One region of the Microbacterium sp. NPDC008134 genome, then DNA from elsewhere that is predicted to be linked to it. Evidence: predicted binding sites of a transcription regulator. Region 1 holds the regulator's gene; the other holds the start of a gene.
The links. Region 1 encodes HrcA, which represses chaperone genes, less so after heat shock. Its sites were predicted from a motif close to TTNGCACTCGNNNNNNNCGAGTGCNAA; they were not measured.

Region 1 (7,304 bases):
ACGGTCCTCGGTGCCGGGGCGCAGTTCGTCCATCGGGAAGCTGAGCACGTCGGTCGGGCCGGGCTCGTCCATCCACTGCACGTGCAGGGCTTCCATGGCGCCCTCGTCGACGAGGACGATGGCGACCTCGGCATCCGGACTCACGTGCAGCTCGGCGAGATTGTGGTCGGTCAATCGCTGCAGCACGGTCTCGTCGACGTCGATCGCCGATTCGTTGTTGATCTCGATCATGAGAGTCCTCGTTTCGGCATGCGGTCACGGGGACCGGGTCGTTGCGCTCCGCGACGATCGGCGCGATTCGCGAATTCGGCGGCCTGTTCGCGCTCGAATCGCTGCGCCGTGCGCTTCTCGTCGTACTCGCTGTAGGCGTCGACGATGCGGCCGACGAGCGAGTGCCGCACCACGTCGTCGCTGGTCAGTCGGGAGAAATGGATGTCGTCGATGTCGCCCAGCACCCGGGTCACCATGCGCAGGCCGGACGACCCCTGCGGCAGGTCGACCTGCGTGATGTCACCGGTGACGACCATCTTCGTGCCGAAGCCGAGACGCGTGAGGAACATCTTCATCTGCTCGGGCGTGGTGTTCTGCGCCTCATCGAGCACGACGAAGGAGTCGTTCAGTGTGCGCCCGCGCATATAGGCGAGCGGGGCGACCTCGATGGTTCCGGTGGCCATGAGGCGCGGCACGATCTCGGGGTCCATCATCTCGTTGAGCGCGTCGTACAGCGGTCGCAGGTACGGGTCGATCTTGTCGGTCAGGGTGCCGGGCAGGAATCCGAGACGCTCACCGGCCTCGACCGCGGGACGGGTCAGGATGATCCGCGTGACCTCCTTGCGCTGCAGCGCCTGCACCGCCTTGGCCATCGCCAGGTAGGTCTTGCCCGTTCCGGCGGGACCGATGCCGAAGACGATCGCGTTCTCCTCGATCGCGTCGACGTACTCCTTCTGTCCGACGGTCTTCGGGCGGATCACCTTGCCGCGGGTCGACAGGATCGCCTCGCCGAGCACCTCGCTCGGGCGCGGGCCCCCGTCGCGCAGCATCCGTGCAGAGCTGCTGACGTCGCTGGGAGCGAGATCGGCCCCGCCGCGGGTCATCTGCAGCAGTTCCTCGACGAGGGTCTTCGCCGCCGCGACCGCGGATGCCGAACCGCTCAGCGTGATCTCGTTGCCGCGTACGAGCACCTGCACGTCGCGGTGCTCCTTCTCGAGCATGCGCAGGAGCCGGTCCTGCGGACCGAGCAGCTGCACCATCGCGACGCCGTCGGCGTAGATCTTCTCGACGGACTCTGGAGCGGATGCTCCGCTGCGCCGCTCCGGGATCTCCGGGCTCTGATCGTGGTTGTCAGGCACCGACACTCTTCTCGGTCAGTCCCCCGCCCAGGACGTGGGCGTGGACGTGGAAAACGGTCTGTCCGGCGTTCGCGCCGGAGTTGAAGACGAGGCGGTAATCGCCGTCTTCGGTGTGCTGCGCGGCCAGCTCCTTCGCGAAGGAGACCATCTCGGCGAGCAGCGTCGGGTCATTCGCCGCGACCTCGGCGACGTCGCGGTACTCCGCGGTCTTCGGGATCACCAGGAGGTGGACCGGCGCCTGGGGTGCGATGTCGCGGATGGCGAAGACGCGCTCGGTCTCACCCAGGATCTCTGCGGGGATCTCACCGTTCAGGATGCGCGTGAAGATCGAGGGTTCGCTCATGTTCCCAGTCTAGCGGCGGGGTCGGACGGCGCGGCGGTGCGCTCACCAGCGCCGGAGCGCGACCGAGAGCACCGCGATCGCCGCGGGACCCGCCGTGGAGGTGCGCAGCACGGTGTCTCCGAGGAGCACCCGCTCGGCACCCGCCGCCGTGAGCCGCGCGAGCTCGTCGTCCGACACGCCGCCCTCCGGCCCGACGACCAGCACGATGTCGCGGTCGTCCGCGACGATCTCCGACAGACGGGTCGTCGCCGACGGGTCGAGGATCAGCACGCGCTCGCTGCCGGCCCGGGTCGCCAGGTCACCCGTGCTCGCGGGGACCGACACCTCAGGGACCCACGGCCGGTGGGCCTGCTTGGCGGCCTCGCGCACGATGGTCGCCCAGCGTTCCCGCCCCTTCACGGCCTTGGGGCCCTCCCACCGGGAGACGCTCCGGCCGGCCTGCCAGGGCACGATCTCATCGACACCCAGCTCGCAGGCCGCCTGCACGGCGAGCTCGTCGCGGTCGCCCTTCGCCAGCGCCTGCGCGAGCGCGATGCGCGGGGTCGGCGACGGATGCACCGACCGCTCGGAGACCCGCACGTCCACGCGCGCCGGGGCGACCTCCTCCGCGACGCCCTGGAGCCACACGCCCCGGCCGTCGCCGATCGTCACCTGCTCCCCCACGCGCAGCCGCCGGACGACCGCCGCGTGCTTCGCCTCGGCTCCGGTCAGCGACACGAGGTCGCCGGGCCCGGCATCCGACGACGTCTCGACGAGGAAGTGCAGTGCCATGGCTCAGTGCGTGCGGAAGCGGTCGCGAAGCTTGGAGAAGAGCCCCTGCTGGAACTGCGCGAGCTGCGGGCCCGGAGCCTTGGCCTTCTTCGCGAAGTCCTCGATGAGCGCCCGCTGCGCGGAGTCGAGCTTCGTCGGGGTCACCACCTGCACGCCGACCCGCAGGTCGCCCCGCTGCGATCCGCGCAGCGGAGTGATGCCGCGTCCCTTGATCGTCAGCACATCGCCGGACTGCACGCCGGCGCGCACCTCGAGATCCACCGCACCGTCGAGACCCTGGATCGAGGTCTCCGTGCCGAGGATCGCATCGGTCATCGACACCTCGAGAGTCGCGAGCAGATCGTCGCCGTCACGGCTGAACGCCGCGTGCGGGTTGACCGTGACCTCGACGTAGAGGTCGCCGTTCGGGCCGCCGGCTTTGCCGACCTCGCCCGAACCGGGAAGCTGCAGGCGCAGCCCGGTCTCGACGCCCGCGGGAATGTCGAGCGACACGGTGCGGCGCGAGCGCACGCGCCCCTGGCCGCCGCACGTTCCGCACGGGTACGGGATGGTCGTGCCGTAGCCCTCGCACGTGCCGCAGGGCTGCGAGGTCACGACGTTGCCGAGCAGGCTGCGCACCGTGCGCTGAACGTGACCGGAACCGCCGCAGATGTCGCAGGTGACCGGTGAGGTCCCCTCCTGGCAGCAGGATCCCTGGCACGTCTCGCAGAGCACCGCGGTGTCGACCTCGATGTCGCGGTGGGCGCCGAAGACGACGTCGCCCAGATCGAGGTTCACCCGGACCAGTGCGTCCTGACCGCGCTCGCGACGGGACCGGGGGCGCGCACGCCCACCGCCCTGACCGGCGCCGAAGAACGTCTCGAAGATGTCGCCGAACCCGCCGAAGCCTCCACCGAAGTTCCCGGAGGCGCCGTCTCCCCCGCCCATGTCGTATCGGCGACGGGAATCGTCGTCGCTGAGCACGTCGTACGCGTGCGTGACGAGCTTGAACTTCTCGGCGGCCTCCTCGCCCGGGTTCACGTCCGGGTGCAGCTGGCGCGCCAGGCGCCGATACGCCTTCTTGATCTCGTCGGTGGAAGCGTCCCGGGACACCCCGAGAACCTCATAGTGGTCGGCCACGTTCGCCTTTCTGCGTCGTTCTTCGTCGACGGCCGCTCAGCGGCTCGTCTCGTCTTCGTCGAGCATCCGCGTCAGGTAGCGGGCCACGGCCCGCGCCGCCGCGAGATTGCTCGGATAGTCCATGCGCGTCGGTCCCATCACACCGACTCGAGCCGTGCCGCTGGGGGCGGCGTAGTTGCTCGCCACGATCGAGGCCTCGCCGAGGCCGAACGAGGCGTTCTCGGTTCCGATGCTCGCGGCGAGACCGTGCTCGTCGGTGACCATCTCGCTCATCAGACGCAGGAGCGTCACCTGCTCCTCGATCGCCTCGAGCAGCGGATGGATGCTCCCGCGGAAGTCCTGCTCGCGACGGGCGAGCGTCGCGGCGCCCGCCATCACCAGGCGCTCCTGACGGAACGTGCCCAGCTCATCGACGATCACGGCCGCGAGTGCCCGCAACGCCGCCTCTCCCGGTGCGGCTTCGGGCGACGCGAGAAGCGTCTGCAGGCGCTCGGCCGCGTCGCTGACCGCCTGCCCGGTGAGCAGGGCGGAGAGTCGTGCGCGGAGCATGATCGTGTCGCTCTGGTCGATCTCGATCGGCAGCGGCGTCATCCGCTGCGAGACGCCACCGGCGTCGGTGACGAGCACGACGAGCATGCGGGTCGGGGCGAGCGGCACGAGTTCGATGTGCGTGAGGTGCGCGCGGGCGAACGACGGGTACTGCGCGAGCGCGACCTGACCGGTCAGCTGCGTCAGCACTCGCACGGTGCGCACCATCAGGTCGTCCAGATCGCTCGGCGCCGCCAGGAACGACTCGATCGCGGTGCGCTGCGCGGACGAGAGCGGGCGCAATTGGGCGAGATGGTTGACGAAGACGCGGTACCCCTTGTCGGTGGGCACCCGGCCCGATGACGTGTGCGGCGCGGTGATGAGCTCCTCGTCCTCGAGAAGCGCCATGTCGTTGCGGATCGTGGCCGCGGAGACCCCGAAGGAGTGACGGTCGACGATGGAACGGCTGCCGACGGGTTCGTGGGTCTCGACGTAGTCCTGCACGATCGCGCGGAGAACCTGGAGTCCTCGCTCTGTGACCATCGCCCTTCCCTTCCGTTGGCACTCGGACGTTCAGAGTGCCAATCCTACCCCGCCCGCGGCGTCTCTCGTCGGAGGTCGGGCCGCCGGCCTAGGATGACGACCATGACCGCCCCCACCGTCGAGCTGTCCACCGGAGTCGTCGAGGGATCGAGCGAGGGCGGGATCTCCCGGTTCCTCGGCATCCCCTACGCCGCGCCACCCTTCGGCGAGAACCGGTTCCGGGAACCGCAACCGGTGACGCCGTGGACCGGCGTGCGATCCGCCACGGCCTTCGGACCCACGGCACCGCAGCTGCCCTATCCCGGTGCGATCGGCGAGTTGCTCGGATCGGTGCGCATCGCCGGCGACGACATCCTCACCGCCAACGTCTGGGCCCCGACGGATGCCGACGACGCACCCGTGCTGGTGTGGGTCCACGGCGGCGCGCTGGAGCGCGGCACCGCGGCCCTTCCGCTCTACGACGGCGCGGGGTTCGCGGCCGCGGGGATCGTGTTCGTGTCGATCAACTACCGTCTCGGGTCGGAGGGCTTCTCGGTGCTCGACGACGCCCCGCGCAACCTCGGTCTGCGCGACGCGGCGGCGGCTCTCGAGTGGGTGCACCGCGAGATCGGCGCATTCGGAGGCGGCCCCGCGCGGATCACTCTGATGGGCGAGTCCGCCGGCGGCGCGATCGTCGCGGGCCTCCTCGCCCGCGACGAGTCGCGCGCCCTCGTCGCGCGTGCGATCATCGAGTCCGGCCCGCTCGAGGCCCAACCGCCGCAGAAGGCGGGGCGGGCCACCGCAGCCCTCGCCAAGAGGCTCGGCATCCGCACCGATCGTGCGTCGTTCGCCGCGGTGCCTCCCGAGGAACTTCTCGAGGCGCGTCGAGCGCAGTCCGCGGGCTCATCGCCGCTGGGTGGAGCGCCGGGATTCCAGTTCGCGATCGATCCCGAGAGCCTTCCGCACTCGCCTCACGAGGTGCTGCCGACGATCGACACGCCTCTGCTGATCGGCAGCAACACGGATGAGTACCGCCTCTGGTTCACTCCCGAGACCCTCGCCGAGATCCGTCCCCTCAAGCTCCTCATCGCGCGGCTGGCCCTCGGCATCCCGCGCCGCGCCGTGTCGGAGTACCGGAAGGCTTTCCCCGACGCGTCCACCGGCGAGATCTTCGGACAGCTCGCGACCGACATCATGCTGCGTGCGCCGCTGTCCCGCGCGGCACGTGCGCGCCCCGCCCTCACGTTCGTCTACGAATTCGCCTGGCCGAGCCCCGTGCGCGATCTGCGCGCCGCGCACGCCCTCGAGCTCGGATTCGTCTTCGACCGCCTGTCGGCCCCCGAGGCGCAGCGACTCGCGGGCGCCGATGCCCCTCAGGCTCTCGCCGATGAGATGCACGCCGCCTGGATCTCGTTCGTCACGACCGGTTCACCCGGCTGGTCGGCGTACGGCGTGGATCGCACGACACGGGTGTTCGATACGACGAGCGGCACGCTCCCCCAGCGACGCACCGCCGGGTTGGATCTGCTCCCGATCCGAACCTGAACGGCCTCTCGCCGTCAGTCGGTGAGCTCGCGCACCACGGCGTCGGCCAGAAGGCGCCCGCGCAACGTCAACCGCACCCGCCCCTGGACGGCGGCTCGAGCGTCGACGAGACCGTCGGCGATGAGTCCCGCGACGTTCGGACGATTGCCCGCAGGCAGGTCGGCGACGGCGATGCCCTCGGCCAGGCGGCTCTGCAGCAGCACCCGTTCGAGCATCCGCGCATCCTCGTCGGGACGCTCGGTTCCCGCGGCTGGTGAATCGGATGCCGACAACCGCTGCGCGTACGCCGCCGGATGCTTGACGTTCCACCAGCGGAGTCCGGCGACGTGGCTGTGCGCGCCGGGGCCGAAGCCCCACCAGTCACTCCCCCGCCAGTACGCGAGGTTGTGGCGCGATCGCTGCGATTCACTGCGGGCCCAGTTGCTCACCTCGTACCACTCGAAGCCGGCCGCGTCGAGACGGCGATCGGCGAGCTCGTACATGTCGGCCTGCAGGTCGTCGTCGGGAGTCGGCACCTCGCCGCGACGGATCTGCCGGGCGAGTTTCGTGCCGTCCTCGATGATGAGCGCGTAGGCGGAGATGTGGTCGGACTCGAGCTCGAGGGCGGCATCCAGCGACGCCTCCCAGTTGGCGAGCGACTCACCCGGTGCGCCGTAGATCAGGTCGACGCTCACGGCGAGACCCGCATCCTTCGCTGCGGCGACGGCCGTGCGCACGTTGTCGGGGTCGTGCGTGCGATCGAGCGCGGCGAGCACGTGCGGCACCGCCGACTGCATGCCGATCGACAGACGTGTGACACCGGCATCCGCGAGAGTCCGGGCGACCTCCGGGGTCACCGTGTCGGGGTTCGCCTCGACCGTGACCTCGGCGCCCTCGGCCAGGCCGAAGGCAGAGACCGCGGCGCCGAGCATCCGCGCGAGGTCGCCGGCCGGGAGCAGTGTGGGCGTTCCGCCGCCGAAGAAGACCGTGTCCATCGGGCGCAACGCGCCGGCCTCGCCGAGCACCCGCCGCGCGAGGTCGATCTCGGCGAGGAGGGTCGAGGCGTAGTCCTCCTGGCGGGCGCCGCGCAGCTCACTCGAGGTGTAGGTGTTGAAGTCGCAGTATCCGCACCGCACCCGACAGAACGG
Region 2 (7,304 bases), 1.1 Mb from region 1:
CCGCACTTCTCGGGCGCCGGATCACCTCGACCGGCACCGTCCTCGCAGAGAAGCCCGCCGCGGGCATCTGGACCGTCGGCGGCGAGGTCGGAGCCACACAGCGCGAGTACGTCTACCGGACGGCCGTCGACGACGACGAATGGCAGCGGTTTTCCTCGCTCGACGCCGCCGAACAGGACGCACTCCTCGACGAGGCCATGAACGCGCGCATGGAATCGCCGTATGTGCCGCGCCCGAGCGCTTTCCCCCGCAATCGTGGCGCACGTCTGGTGCTCAACTCCGTGGGCGTCTCCGGAATCGCGGGCCTGAATCCCTGGCGTGCGACCGTGGCGACGAGCGCCCTGCGCGAAGCGGACTACATCTCGGTCCGGGACCCGAAGTCCGCCGAGCTTCTCGAACGCCTCGGCATCCCCCATCGTCTCGCCCCCGACCTCGTGCACACGATCGCGTCGGTTCTCCCGATCGATGCGTCACGCAACGACACGGTGCTGCTCCAGCTCTCGGAGGGGCATGTGCGCACGTACGGCATCGACGCCTGGACATCCGCCATCGTGGCCTGCGCGGAACTCGGGGACCGTCCCCTCCGATTCTTCATCGCCGGCTCCGCCCCCGCACACGATTCGATCGAGCTGTACACCCAGCTCATCGGCCGGATCACGGCCGAGCGACCGGACTGGGACGTCGCCCTCAGCGGCGCGCGCTCGATCGAGGACCGTGTGCGCGAGATCGCCACGGCTGCGCTCTGGATCGGCAGTTCGCTTCACGGCCGCATCCTCGCGTGCGCCTACGGCACGAAGCGCCTCAGCATCGCGAAGCCGAAAGTCGACGTCTACGCAGAGACCTGGGACGTGGACTTCCCGTTCGGAGTCGAGCCCGCGACCCTGCCGACGGCGGTGTCGGCCGCGCTCGCACACGAGCCGGATCCCGCACATGCTGCCGCACTGGCGGAGGACGCGCGAGCGAGTGTGGTCGACGCGTTGTCCGTGTTCACGGAGTCCGACAGCGCCCCCGCAATCGACCCGCTCTCCGTCCGCCTCGACGAGGTCTCACGACTCCAGGTGGCCGCGATGCGCCTCGAAAGCGAGCACGCCAGAGCGGCGGCGGTCGCGAAGGAACGATCCGCGGAGGCGGCCCGACTCGCCGGCGACCGCGATGAGCAACGTCGGGCCCGAGAGGCCGCCCAGACCGAACTCGCCGATGCGCGCACCCGGCTGAAGAAGGCGGAAGCCGAACACACCGAGCTCGAGAGTCTCCGCTCCCGACTGCACGAGATCGAAACGAGCACGTCATGGAGGATCGGATCCCGTGTGACCTCCGTGGCGCGAGCCCTTCGACTTCCTCGTCCGTCGTGGCTGCTCCGTCGCGGGCGTGGTGACGACACCACGACGCGCTGACGTCGAAAAGGGGGCCCGGATGCCGAAGCATCCGGGCCCCCTTTCAGGAACGCTGGATCAGCGGACGACGACCGCCAGGACGTCGCGAGCCGACAGGACGAGGAACTCGTCCGCACCGAACTTGACCTCGGTGCCGCCGTACTTGCTGTAGAGCACGCGGTCGCCGACGGCGACGTCGAGCGGAACGCGGTTGCCGTTGTCGTCGATGCGACCGGGGCCGACCGCCACGACCTCGCCCTCCTGGGGCTTCTCCTTGGCGGTGTCGGGGATGACCAGGCCACTCGCGGTGGTCTGCTCGGCCTCGACCTGCTTGATGACGATGCGGTCCTCGAGCGGCTTGATGGAAACCGACACGGTCTACCTCTTCTTTCTTGACGCTGACACGAAAGACTTGTTCGCACTCTCAACCCGAGAGTGCTAACGCCAGTGTAGGCGCTCCGCTGGCACTCATGCAACGCGAGTGCCAGCGCCCGCCGCCCGCGTAGGCTGTGCGGGTGGAGATGTCTGAGCTGCAAGCGCTGCTGACCCCGGTCGGTCTGGAGCTGCTGGATGCGCTCGGCCGCATCGATTCGACGGACGAGGTCACACGTGCGGTGTCGCGGTTGCGGGCCGACGGCCACTCGCCCGAGCTCGTATCGGCCGTGGTCGGTCAAGCGCACCTGCGCGCGAAGGCGGGAGCCAAGTTCGGACCGTTCGCCGAGCGGATGCTGTTCACCCGCGCGGGTCTCGAGCAGGCCACGCGCCTCGGGGTCGCCGCTCGCCACGCCCAGCGCATGCGCAGCGCCGGGCTGACGCGTGTCGCCGACCTCGGCTCCGGGATCGGCGGCGATGCCCTCGCATTCGCGGGTGCCGGTCTCGATGTGCTCGCGGTCGACGCCGATCCGGTCACTGCGGCGATCGCCGCGTACAACCTCGCCCCCTTCGGCGCGAGCGCGACCGTGCAGCACGGAACAGCCGAGAGCGCCGATCTCGACGGCCGCCATGCGGTGTGGATGGACCCCGCCCGCCGCACGGCCGGGCACAGCGAGACCCGCCGCGTGTCACCCGACGACTATTCTCCCTCCCTGGACTGGGCGTTCGACCTCGCCTCCCGCGTGCCGACCGGGATCAAGCTCGGCCCCGCGCACGATCGCGATGCACTGCCGGCGGATGCCGAAGCCCAGTGGGTCAGCGCCGACGGCAGCGTCGTCGAGCTCGTGCTGTGGACCCGCGCGCTGGCCCGCGAGGGCGTCCGCCGCGCCGCGCTCGTGATCCGCGGCGAGCGCTCGCACGAGCTCACCGCCGGCGCCGATGCCGTCGACGCCGACGTGCGCCCGCTCGGCGCCTTCCTGCACGAGCCCGACGGAGCGGTCATCCGCGCCCGCCTGATCGGTGACGTCGCCCGCAGCCTCGACGCCGGCATGCTCGACGCGAAGATCGCGTACCTGACCTCGGATGCCGCGCTCACCAGCCCGTTCGTGCAGTCGTTCCGGGTACGGGAGACGATGCCGGCGAACCCGAAGGCGATCAACGCCGTGCTGAAAGCGCACGACATCGGAACCCTGGAGATCAAGAAGCGCGGGGTCGACATCGACCCGGCGCAGTTCCGCAAGAAGCTCACGCTGCGGGGCAGCAGTGCGGCCACGCTGATCCTGGTGCGGATGGCAGATCAGCGCCGCGCGATCCTCGCCGATCGCGTTCCCGCCGCGGAGTAGGTCAGCCGGTCCCCGAGGCGGTGATCGTCAGGAACGGCATCTGACTCGCCGTGAACGCGAGAGTGAGTGCCGCACCGGGCCCGGAGCCCGATCCGTCGTCCGACACGAACACCGACACCCCGTCCTCGATCGCCGCCGTCGACGGGAGGCACACGGGGTCGCTCTGACCGGCGTCGACGATCAGGCACGTCTCGGGCTCGACCGTCTCTCCGTATCGATTCGCCATCCAGACCGGCTTCTCCTGGAAGTAGCCGACGACGCTCAGATTCATCTCGAAGCCCTGCGCGACCAGGTCCTCGGCTCGCGCGCGCTCGTCGCCCACGAACTGCGCGAGGATCGACGACGACGAGTCCCACTGCTGCATCGACGCGATCGGGCGCCCGTCGGTGGCGCGCACGATGTAGGCGTTGATCGTCGAGAACGTCGCGGTCACGTCGTCGACGACCTCCCCGGCGAGCATCACCGAGACGTTGATGCCGAAGTCCTCGAAGTCCGACGAGCGCTGGCACTGCGACTGGGTCGCCTCGTCGACATCGATCACGGCACAGGTCAGATCGCCCTCACCCTTGGTGCCGAGCCAGGCGATGGCACCCGAATCATCGTCCTTCCCCACCGCGCGCAATGTGCCGGGGTCGAAGTCCGACTCGACTTCGAGGAGTGCGCGCCGCTCCTGCTGCTCCGCGGTGAGTGCGATCGCATCCGACGGCGGCGCGAACACGACCCACCCCACGCCGATGCCCAGCGCGAGCAGCAGCACAGAGCAGACGGCGATGAACCGCCAGTGTCGGCGCAAGACGGCGCGCACCCCCGGGACCGCCACCGGTTCCCGCTCCTCGGCGGGACCCTCCTCCGGGGCATCCGACTCTTCTGCCGGTTCGACCTCGACGGAGTCCGCGTGGGGATCTGCGATCGCGTCTGCGGGCGCCGCGGGCTCCGCGCTGACACCGGGACGGGCCTGTTGCAGTTCGCGCAGGCGGTCGGCCTCGGCTCGCGTCACGTCGCCCGTGCGGCCGTAAGCCTTGCGCTGCAGGGCACGGAGTTCGTCTTCGGCGCTCACTCCGCGCCTCCCGGTGCGGGGGCGCGCGTGATCTGCAGGTAGGACGGGCCTTCCCCGTAGGTGAACATGAGCGAGGTCGTCTCGCCCGTGTTCTCATCGACGCTTTCGTATCCGATCCCCCGCTGACCTGTTCCGATCGCCGTGAGTTCCTCGCAGAACAGCATCGGCTCGGACTCGGAGTGGGACGTGTCGTAGACGAGGCAGGTCTGGCCGGTCGATTCCTTGATGCCGGTCCAGACCGGCTTCTCCCCGTCGTAGCCGACGACCCAGACGCTGCTGCGCTCCAGACCGCGCTCGACGAGTTCCTCCGCCGTGGCCGCCTCGCTCGCATCGCGGTACGACATGCCGAGCTCATCCGGGGGAGCCATGAGGAAGCTCCCCGCGATGACGGCGGGCTCGTCTTCCGGGGTGAGGAACAGGCGTGCGGACACCTGCCGCTTCAGCTCACCGTCCGCATCGACCGTGCGCACGGTGTCGAAGCCCGAGGAACGCACGATCTCCGTCGGGATGCATGAGGGTACGCGCTCCTCGGCGTCACCCAGCACGAGGCACGTGGTCAGCCCGCGATGCTGTGTCGCCGCCCAGATCACCATCCCGTCCTCGACCGTCATCGCCCGGATCGAGCCGTCGTCGAACTCGCCACCGTCGATGAGTTCCTGTTGCCAGGCCGCCTGCACCGGGGAGAGCTCCACCTCGTGCTCCGACGGGCGCGACAGCAGCCACCCGGCGGTCGCGCCGAGTGCGAAGACGACGAGGAGAGCAGCCGCGATCCACGGCCAGCGCAGCCGACGAGCGGATGCCGGGGACGATGCGGGCGCCGATGCGGGCGTCGATGCCGATTCCACGGTCGGCGACGGCTCGTTCCGCATCCGGTCGTCCCGCGCAACGACTGCGTCCTCGCGCGGCGCGGCCACGCCACCGGTCGGAACGTCTTCATCCGACCTCGCTGCGCGCTTCGCGTCCAGCTCCGAGAGCCGTCGGCTCTCGTCGGCGGTCAGAGCTCCCCCGCGCCCGTATGCGCGCGCCTGCAGGGCGCGCAGTTCGACGGCTTCCTCGGCGTCGAGCATCCGGCGTCAGCCCAGTCTCTCGAACTGCATGCCGGCCCAGACGAGCCACCCCAGGCTGTAGACCGTCGCGGTCAGCCCGAGCACGAGCGCCCAGCGTCCCATCCGGCGGCTCTCGACGGGGCGGCGCAACGACATGATCGATGCGATCACCGCGACCACCGCGACCGGCAGACCCCAGCCGACGAAGAACGAGGCACCGAGGGCGACGATCGACGCGAGCAGCGCCCACGGCGCGAGCCGCGCATCATCGACGACCATCTCCGTCTCGGCCGGCGCCCACGCGGTGCGACCGGTGGGATCATCGGCATCCGGGCCGCTCGCGACCACCGGCTCGATGCCCACAGGACCCGTAGGCAGCCGCGTGTATCCGTCACGACGAGCCCCGGGCAATCGCGCCGTGCCCGCCGGGCTCTCGACCTCACCGCTCGGCCGCTCGATGCGCGGAGACGGCGGAGGCGTGGGAGGCGTGCCCGCGGGTGATACCGGCTCCATGGGATCGGTCATATCGTGACCGCCTCCGCGACCTGGATCTCCGTCACCGGAAGCGTCGAATCGGCGCCGAAGGCGAGTGTGGAGGGCCGCTTGCCCGAGGCGATCAGCTCGGCGGCGAGCGCCGCGATCATGGCGCCGTTGTCGGTGCACAACGAGAGCGGCGGAATGCGCACGGTCACCCCGGCCGCGGCCGCGCGCTCGAGGGCGACGTCGCGCAGGCGGCGGTTGGCGATCACTCCCCCGCCCAGCAGCAGCCGAGGAACACCGAGATCCGCGCACGCGGCGAGCGCTTTCGTGACGAGCACATCGACGACCGCCTCGCGGAAGCTCGCCGCGACATCGGCCACCGGTACCTCGACGCCATCGGCCTCGCACTTCTCGACCCAGCGGGCGACCGCCGTCTTCAACCCCGAGAACGAAAAGTCGTACCGGTGCTTCGCCAGATCGGAGGCACGGGACAGCCCCCGGGGGAAGCGGATGGCGTTCGGGTCTCCGTTCACAGCCGCCCGATCGATCTCGGGGCCGCCGGGGTACGGCAGCGAGAGCAGGCGGGCGACCTTGTCGAACGCCTCGCCCGCCGCATCGTCCATCGTCTCGCCGAGGAGCTCGACATCGGTCGTGAGATCACGGACGTGCAGGAGCGAGGTGTGCCCGCCCGACACGAGCAGAGCGATCGTCGGATACTCGAGCGGTTCGGAGTCGGCCGTGAGGATGTCGGCGGCGATGTGTCCGACGAGATGGTTCACGGCGTAGAGCGGCTTGTCGAGCGAGACCGCGAGCCCCTTGGCCGCTCCGACACCGACCATGAGCGCGCCGGCGAGACCCGGACCGCTCGTCACGGCGACGGCGTCGAGATCGGCGAGGCCCACGCCCGCCTCGGCCAGAGCCGCGTCGATCGAGGGCTGCAGCGCCTCGAGGTGCGCACGGGCGGCGACCTCCGGCACGACGCCGCCGTAGCGGGCGTGCTCGTCCATGCTCGAGGCGATCGTGTTCGCCAGCAGGGTGCGTCCGCGCACGACACCGATGCCCGTCTCGTCGCAGCTCGTCTCGATCCCCAGCACCAGCGGCTCGCTCATGCGCTCACCTCGCTCGCCGTGTCGGCATCGTTCCCGGACGACCGGCGCAGCACGAGCCGCATCACGATCGCATCCACATCATCCGGCTGATAGTAGCGGGGGCGGCGGCCGATCTCCTCGAAACCCTCTGAGAGGTACAGGCCCTCGGCGGAGGGGTTGTCGGCGCGCACCTCGAGGAACACTTCGCGCGCCCCGCGGTCGCGTGCCGTGTCGAGCAGCGCGCGCAACAGTGCCCGCCCGCGCCCGGCCCCGCGGCGCTCGGCGTCGAACGCGATGGTCTGGATGTCGGCATCCGCACTGCCGCGCAGCGCGCGCACACCGCCGTAGCCGATGATCGTTCCGTCCTCGTCATCGACGAGATACCGCCCGTGCTCGCTTACGAGTTCGGCGGCCATCGCCTCGGCGCTCCACGCATCGGTCGGGAACGATCGCCGCTCGATCGCCATGATCGCGTCGAGGTCCGCGGCGGTCGCGTCGCGCAGAGTCACAGTCGCACCCGCTTCGGCGCGGCCGGCCGCTTCACA

Region 2: the regulator HrcA is predicted to act here: its motif matches at 1,835-1,861, upstream of groES (co-chaperone GroES).

Annotation. Positions count from the first base shown of each region.
Region 1 is NZ_JBIBHO010000001.1:2,004,016-2,011,319, forward strand. It holds gene ybeY (rRNA maturation RNase YbeY) at 1-231, opposite strand, end outside; gene ACFY9N_RS09555 (PhoH family protein) at 228-1,250, opposite strand; gene ACFY9N_RS09560 (histidine triad nucleotide-binding protein) at 1,342-1,692, opposite strand; gene ACFY9N_RS09565 (16S rRNA (uracil(1498)-N(3))-methyltransferase) at 1,735-2,463, opposite strand; gene dnaJ (molecular chaperone DnaJ) at 2,467-3,582, opposite strand; gene hrcA (heat-inducible transcriptional repressor HrcA) at 3,619-4,653, opposite strand; gene ACFY9N_RS09580 (carboxylesterase/lipase family protein) at 4,756-6,177, shown strand; gene hemW (radical SAM family heme chaperone HemW) at 6,192-7,304, opposite strand, start outside.
Region 2 is NZ_JBIBHO010000001.1:886,353-893,656, reverse strand. It holds gene ACFY9N_RS04205 (polysaccharide pyruvyl transferase family protein) at 1-1,394, shown strand, start outside; gene groES (co-chaperone GroES) at 1,452-1,748, opposite strand; gene ACFY9N_RS04195 (SAM-dependent methyltransferase) at 1,889-3,088, shown strand; gene ACFY9N_RS04190 (hypothetical protein) at 3,090-4,145, opposite strand; gene ACFY9N_RS04185 (hypothetical protein) at 4,142-5,212, opposite strand; gene ACFY9N_RS04180 (hypothetical protein) at 5,219-5,716, opposite strand; gene tsaD (tRNA (adenosine(37)-N6)-threonylcarbamoyltransferase complex transferase subunit TsaD) at 5,713-6,780, opposite strand; gene rimI (ribosomal protein S18-alanine N-acetyltransferase) at 6,777-7,268, opposite strand; gene tsaB (tRNA (adenosine(37)-N6)-threonylcarbamoyltransferase complex dimerization subunit type 1 TsaB) at 7,265-7,304, opposite strand, start outside.